DNA from 3 places in the Enterobacter cloacae subsp. cloacae ATCC 13047 genome. Region 2 is predicted to be linked to each of the others. Evidence: predicted binding sites of a transcription regulator. Region 2 holds the regulator's gene; each other region holds the start of a gene.
The links. Region 2 encodes sigma-54, which starts transcription at its own class of promoters, with help from an activator protein. Its sites were predicted from a motif close to GTTGGCACANNTTTCGCTNT; they were not measured.

Region 1 (2,273 bases), 550 kb from region 2:
GCTGAATATCACCGTACTGTAATACGCGCAGCAGCTTGGCCTGCAGCGACAGCGAAAGCTCGCCTATTTCATCGAGGAACAGCGTGCCGTTATCGGCCATTTCAAACTTGCCGCTGCGGTTGCTGATGGCCCCGGTAAATGCCCCTTTGACGTGACCAAACAGCTCGCTTTCCGCCACGCTTTCCGGCAGTGCGGCGCAGTTAAGGTAGACCAGCGGGTTGGCCGCACGCGGTGAAGCTTCGTGAATGGATTTCGCCACCAGCTCTTTACCGGTGCCGGTCTCACCGAAGATCAGCACGTTCAAATCGGATGCCGCGACGATCTCAATCTCTTTTTTGAGTTGTACCATGCCTGGCGAGAGGCCAATCATCTCCGTATGCGCGACCTGTTCAAACGCCGCCGGGCTGCCGGGAAGAATATTCTGGCTCTCCAGCTGTTCAATCAGCAGAGCATTGTTCAGCGCCCCGGCCGCCAGGGCCGCAATCAGGCGCAGCTCCTCGTCGCTGAAGGTATCGAACTGGTCCGGCGACATGCCGTCGAGGGTCAGCGCCCCAATCAGGTTTTGTCCGGCAAACAGCGGCAGGCCGATACAGGCGTGCACCTTCAGGCTCTCCTGCCCGGGTATAAGGCCGTCGTACGGGTCGGGCAGATCGCTGTCTGCCGGAAAACGCACCACGTCACCCGCCCGGGCGATGGTCTCCAGCCGCGGGTGGCCTTCCAGCGTAAAGCGTCGCCCGAGCACGTCCTGCGCCAGCCCGTCGATGGCCAGCGGAATAAACTGCCGTCCCTCGTAGCGCAGCAGCGCCGAAGCATCACAGTCCAGCACGTGGCGCAGCGTGGAGATCAGCCGCTGAAAACGATCCTGATGCCCGATGCCGGTTTGCAGTTCAATGGCGATTTTCGCCAGCACGTCTACGGAAAAGCTCATGTCTGCCTCGCTGTCATTTTGACAATACATAGTGTCATATTGACATCTTTAACGATAGTCATAATGACTACCCACTCCAGGGCATAACAAATTTAATCCATAAAAATCAATAAAATAAAAGTTGGCACGCAAGTTGATATAGACAAAACAACTTATTCAACACGCCGTATTATTTGAGGTTGCTATGTCTATTCTGGTTAAAAATAACATTCATTGGGTTGGTCAACGTGACTGGGAAGTGCGTGATTTTCACGGAACGGAATATAAAACGCTGCGCGGCAGCAGCTATAACAGCTATCTCATTCGTGAAGGTAAAAACGTACTGATCGATACCGTCGATCATAAATTCAGCCGCGAGTTCGTGCAGAACCTGCGCAGTGAAATCGATCTGAACGACATCGACTACATCATCATCAACCACGCGGAAGAGGATCACGCCGGGGCGTTGACCGAGTTGATGTCCCACATTCCGGATACCCCGATCTACTGCACCACCAACGCCATCGACTCCATCAACGGTCACCATCACCATCCGGAGTGGAACTTCCACACCGTGAAAACCGGCGACACGCTGGATATTGGTAACGGCAAACAGCTGATCTTCGTGGAAACCCCGATGCTGCACTGGCCGGACAGCATGATGACCTACCTGACCGGCGACGCGGTGCTGTTCAGCAACGACGCCTTTGGTCAGCACTACTGCGACGAGCGCCTGTTTAACGATGAAGTGGATCAGACCGAGCTGTTTGAACAGTGCCAGCGCTACTACGCCAACATCCTGACTCCGTTCAGCCGTCTGGTGACGCCCAAAATCACCGAGATCCTCGGCTTCAACCTGCCGGTGGATATGATTGCCACCTCCCACGGCGTGGTATGGCGTGAAAACCCAACCCAGATCGTTGAGCTGTACCTGAAATGGGCGGCGGATTATCAGGAAGACCGCATCACGATTTTCTACGACACCATGTCCAACAACACCCGCATGATGGCAGACGCCATCGCCCAGGGTATCAACGAGGTGGACCCGAACGTGGCGGTGAAAATCTTCAACGTGGCGCGCAGCGATAAAAACGAGATCCTCACCAACGTCTTCCGCTCTAAGGGCGTGCTGGTGGGCACCTCCACCATGAACAACGTGATGATGCCGAAAATTGCTGGCCTGGTGGAAGAGATGACCGGCCTGCGCTTCCGTAACAAACGTGCCAGCGCCTTTGGCTCCCACGGCTGGAGCGGCGGCGCGGTAGATCGTCTCTCCACCCGCCTGCAGGATGCCGGTTTTGAGATGTCCATGAGCCTGAAGGCCAAATGGCGCCCGGATCTTGACGCGCTGGAAGTCTGTCGTCAG
Region 2 (2,273 bases):
ACAGCGGTCTTGGCGTGTTGATTACTGACCACAACGTCCGTGAAACACTGGCCGTATGTGAACGTGCGTATATCGTGAGCCAGGGCAACCTGATCGCCCACGGTACGCCACAGCAGATCCTCGAAGATGATCATGTTAAGCGCGTCTATCTTGGGGAAGACTTCAGACTCTGATAGGGTAGAGGTAACGTAACGCCGAACCGGAGAAAAATGCTCTGAACATGAAGCAAGGTTTGCAATTAAGGCTCAGCCAACAACTGGCGATGACGCCGCAGTTACAGCAGGCGATTCGCCTGTTGCAACTGTCCACATTAGAACTCCAGCAGGAGCTCCAGCAAGCGCTGGACAGCAATCCGCTGCTGGAGCAAGCCGATCTTCATGACGAGGTAGACACTCAGCAATCACAGGACACTGAAGCCCTCGATACCGCCGATGCACTCGAACAAAAAGAGATGCCGGACGAGCTTCCGCTGGATGCCAGCTGGGATGAAATCTACACCGCCGGAACCCCTTCCGGCACGCGTGCAGACTACCAGGACGATGAGCTACCGGTCTATCAGGGTGAAACCACCCAGTCACTACAGGATTATCTGATGTGGCAGGTGGAGCTGACCCCTTTCTCCGATACCGATCGCGCGATTGCTACATCGATTGTCGATGCCGTTGACGACACCGGCTATCTGACCGTCACGCTGGACGATATTCTGGAAAGCATGGGCGATGACGAGATTGAACTTGAAGAGATAGAAGCCGTTCTGAAGCGCATTCAGCGTTTCGACCCGGTGGGCGTAGCAGCGAAAGACCTGCGCGACTGTCTGCTGATCCAGCTTTCGCAGTTCAGCAAAGAGACGCCCTGGATCGATGAAGCCCGCTTAATCATCAGCGATCATCTGGATCTGCTGGCTAACCATGATTTCCGTACCCTGATGCGCGTTACGCGTCTGAAAGAAGAGGTGCTGAAAGAGGCGGTTAATCTGATTCAGTCGCTCGATCCTCGCCCCGGCCAGTCGATCCAGACCAGTGAGCCTGAATATGTCATACCTGACGTGCTGGTCAGAAAACACAACGGCCGCTGGGTCGTTGAACTCAATTCAGACAGCATTCCTCGCCTGCAAATCAATCAGCAATATGCCTCCATGTGCACCAGCGCGCGTAACGACGCCGACAACCAGTATATTCGTAGCAATCTGCAGGAAGCGCGTTGGTTAATCAAAAGCCTGGAGAGCCGCAATGATACGCTGTTGCGTGTGAGCCGCTGTATCGTCGAACAACAGCAGGCTTTCTTTGAGCAGGGCGAAGAGTATATGAAACCGATGGTGCTGGCGGATATCGCCCAGGCCGTCGAGATGCATGAATCAACGATTTCCCGCGTGACCACGCAGAAGTATCTGCACAGTCCTCGCGGTATATTTGAGCTTAAGTATTTCTTCTCCAGCCATGTGAATACCGAAGGCGGTGGCGAAGCCTCGTCAACGGCGATTCGTGCACTGGTGAAGAAGTTGATCGCCGCGGAGAACCCCGCGAAGCCACTGAGCGACAGTAAGTTAACCACCATGCTGTCCGACCAGGGTATTATGGTGGCACGTCGTACTGTTGCGAAGTATCGAGAGTCTTTATCCATTCCGCCGTCTAACCAGCGTAAACAGCTGGTCTGACACAACCGATAAGGAAGACACTATGCAGCTCAACATCACTGGACAAAACGTCGAAATTACTGAAGCCTTACGCGACTTTGTGAACACGAAATTCGCAAAACTCGAGCAGTATTTCGAAAGGATCAATCAGGTCTATATTGTGTTGAAAGTGGAGAAAGTGACTCATATCTCGGATGCAACCCTGCATGTCAATGGGGGCGAACTCCACGCCAGTGCGGAAGGGCAAGACATGTACGCTGCTATCGACGGCTTGATTGATAAGCTTGCAAGACAGCTCAATAAACATAAAGATAAACTGAAACAACACTAATTGTCCGGGCAGTTAACGGGTGCAGGAAGGCCTGTTGTGGAGCACAACAGGCCATTTGTACAGTTAGCGCTTAGGTGAAATTATGATGAACAACGATTCCGCTCTTCAATTGAGCAATGTCCTTAACCAGGAATGTACCCGCAGTGGCGTTCACTGCCAGAGCAAAAAACGTGCGCTGGAGATTATCAGTGAACTGGCCGCAAAACAGCTGGGCCTGCCACCGCAGGTCGTATTCGAAGCCATCCTGACCCGTGAAAAAATGGGCAGTACCGGTATCGGCAACGGCATTGCGATCCCGCATGGCAAACT
Region 3 (2,273 bases), 1.9 Mb from region 2:
CGCGGCTTTGTGGCGCTGGTGGGGCATACCGGCAGCGGCAAGAGTACGCTTGCAAGCCTGTTGATGGGCTACTACCCGTTAACGAAAGGCGAAATTCGTCTGGATGGACGTCCGCTGGCGTCGCTCAGCCACAGCGTATTGCGTAAAGGCGTAGCGATGGTGCAGCAAGACCCGGTCGTGCTGGCCGATACCTTTTACGCCAACGTGACCCTGGGGCGTGATTATACCGAGGAGCAGGTCTGGGCAGTGCTGGAAAAAGTGCAGCTCGCTGAGCTAGCACGCGGATTCAGCGACGGAATCAACACCCGGCTGGGCGAGCAGGGGAATAATCTTTCTGTCGGGCAAAAACAGCTTCTGGCGCTGGCGCGTGTGCTGATTGAAACGCCACAGGTGCTGATTCTGGATGAAGCGACGGCCAGCATCGACTCCGGTACTGAACAGGCTATCCAGCAGGCACTGGCCGCCGTGCGCGATCACACGACGCTGGTGGTTATCGCGCACCGTCTTTCAACGATTGTCGACGCAGATACCATTCTGGTGCTGCATCGCGGGCAGGCCGTTGAACGCGGTACGCACCGGGCGCTCCTGGAGGCGAAAGGCCGCTACTGGCAGATGTATCAGCTGCAACTGGCGGGTGAAGAGCTGGCGGCCAGCGTCCGTGAGGAAGAGTCGCTTAGCGCCTGATGCACCAAAAACAGGCAACGTGCTAACAGTCACCGCTGTTGGTGCAAAACCGAAACGCGCCATGCACTGCCATGGTGCGTTTTTTTTCACCTGTTGACCATGAATGGTCTTTTAACGCGCATTGCACCGCTTTTCCCTTCCGTTTTCATTTCTGGCACACCCCTTGCAATGTCTCCTGCGTGTTAGCTGCGGCCATTACCGAATTCTGACTGGAGGGGATCTATGAAGCTGGTTACGGTGGTAATCAAACCATTCAAACTCGAAGACGTGCGTGAAGCGTTGTCTTCAATGGGTATTCAGGGACTGACTGTCACCGAAGTGAAAGGCTTCGGTCGTCAGAAGGGTCATGCCGAGCTTTATCGCGGGGCGGAATACAGCGTTAATTTCCTGCCAAAAGTAAAAATTGATGTCGCGATTGCTGATGACCAGCTTGATGAAGTCATCGATGTGATCAGCAAAGCGGCCTATACCGGCAAAATTGGCGACGGCAAAATTTTCGTTGCCGAACTGCAGCGTGTCATTCGCATCCGTACCGGCGAATCTGACGAAGCGGCACTGTAAGTAACTCCTGGCACACAGTGATAGGGATCGAGAAAATGAAGATAGCAACAATCAAAACGGGTCTGGGTTCGCTGGCACTGCTGCCGGGCCTGGCAATGGCTGCTCCTGCGGTGGCAGACAAAGCCGATAACGCCTTTATGATGATCAGCACCGCGCTGGTGCTGTTCATGTCTATTCCGGGCATCGCGCTGTTTTACGGCGGCCTGATCCGTGGCAAAAACGTTCTCTCCATGCTGACGCAGGTTGCCGTGACGTTCGCGCTGGTTTGCGTGCTGTGGGTGGTCTACGGCTACTCTCTGGCCTTCGGTGAAGGTAACGCCTTCTTCGGCAACTTCAACTGGGCCATGTTGAAAAATATTGAACTGACCGCGGTGATGGGCAGTTTCTATCAGTACATCCACGTTGCGTTCCAGGGATCGTTCGCCTGTATCACCGTGGGGCTGATTGTGGGTGCGCTGGCTGAGCGTATTCGCTTCTCTGCCGTTCTGATCTTTGTGGTGGTCTGGCTGACGCTCTCCTATGTGCCGATTGCACACATGGTCTGGGGTGGCGGTCTGCTGGCGTCGCACGGCGCGCTGGATTTCGCAGGCGGTACCGTTGTTCACATCAACGCTGCGGTGGCGGGTCTGGTGGGGGCATACCTGATTGGCAAACGCGTGGGCTTTGGCAAAGAAGCGTTCAAACCACACAACCTGCCGATGGTCTTTACCGGTACAGCAATCCTCTATTTTGGCTGGTTCGGCTTCAACGCTGGCTCTGCGAGCGCTGCTAACGAAATCGCTGCGCTGGCCTTCGTGAATACCGTGGTGGCCACGGCGGGTGCAATCCTCTCATGGGTGTTTGGTGAGTGGGCGGTTCGCGGTAAACCTTCTCTGCTGGGCGCGTGCTCGGGTGCCATTGCCGGTCTGGTGGGGATCACCCCAGCATGTGGTTACGTCGGTGTCGGTGGTGCGCTGCTTGTCGGCCTGGTGTCAGGTCTGGCGGGTCTGTGGGGTGTGACGGCGCTGAAACGTCTTCTGCGCGTGGAT

Region 1: a site for sigma-54 is predicted at 1,049-1,068, ahead of norV (anaerobic nitric oxide reductase flavorubredoxin). Genes of this name have one in related genera too.
Region 3: a site for sigma-54 is predicted at 835-854, ahead of glnK (P-II family nitrogen regulator). Genes of this name have one in related genera too.

What each region holds. Positions count from the first base shown of each region.
Region 1 is NC_014121.1:4,150,489-4,152,761, forward strand. Features, by position in the region: gene norR (nitric oxide reductase transcriptional regulator NorR) at 1-928, opposite strand, end outside; gene norV (anaerobic nitric oxide reductase flavorubredoxin) at 1,113-2,273, shown strand, end outside.
Region 2 is NC_014121.1:4,700,681-4,702,953, forward strand. Features, by position in the region: gene lptB (LPS export ABC transporter ATP-binding protein) at 1-173, shown strand, start outside; gene rpoN (RNA polymerase factor sigma-54) at 221-1,654, shown strand; gene hpf (ribosome hibernation promoting factor) at 1,677-1,964, shown strand; gene ptsN (PTS IIA-like nitrogen regulatory protein PtsN) at 2,047-2,273, shown strand, end outside.
Region 3 is NC_014121.1:1,245,386-1,247,658, forward strand. Features, by position in the region: gene ECL_RS05890 (SmdB family multidrug efflux ABC transporter permease/ATP-binding protein) at 1-684, shown strand, start outside; gene glnK (P-II family nitrogen regulator) at 907-1,245, shown strand; gene amtB (ammonium transporter AmtB) at 1,281-2,273, shown strand, end outside.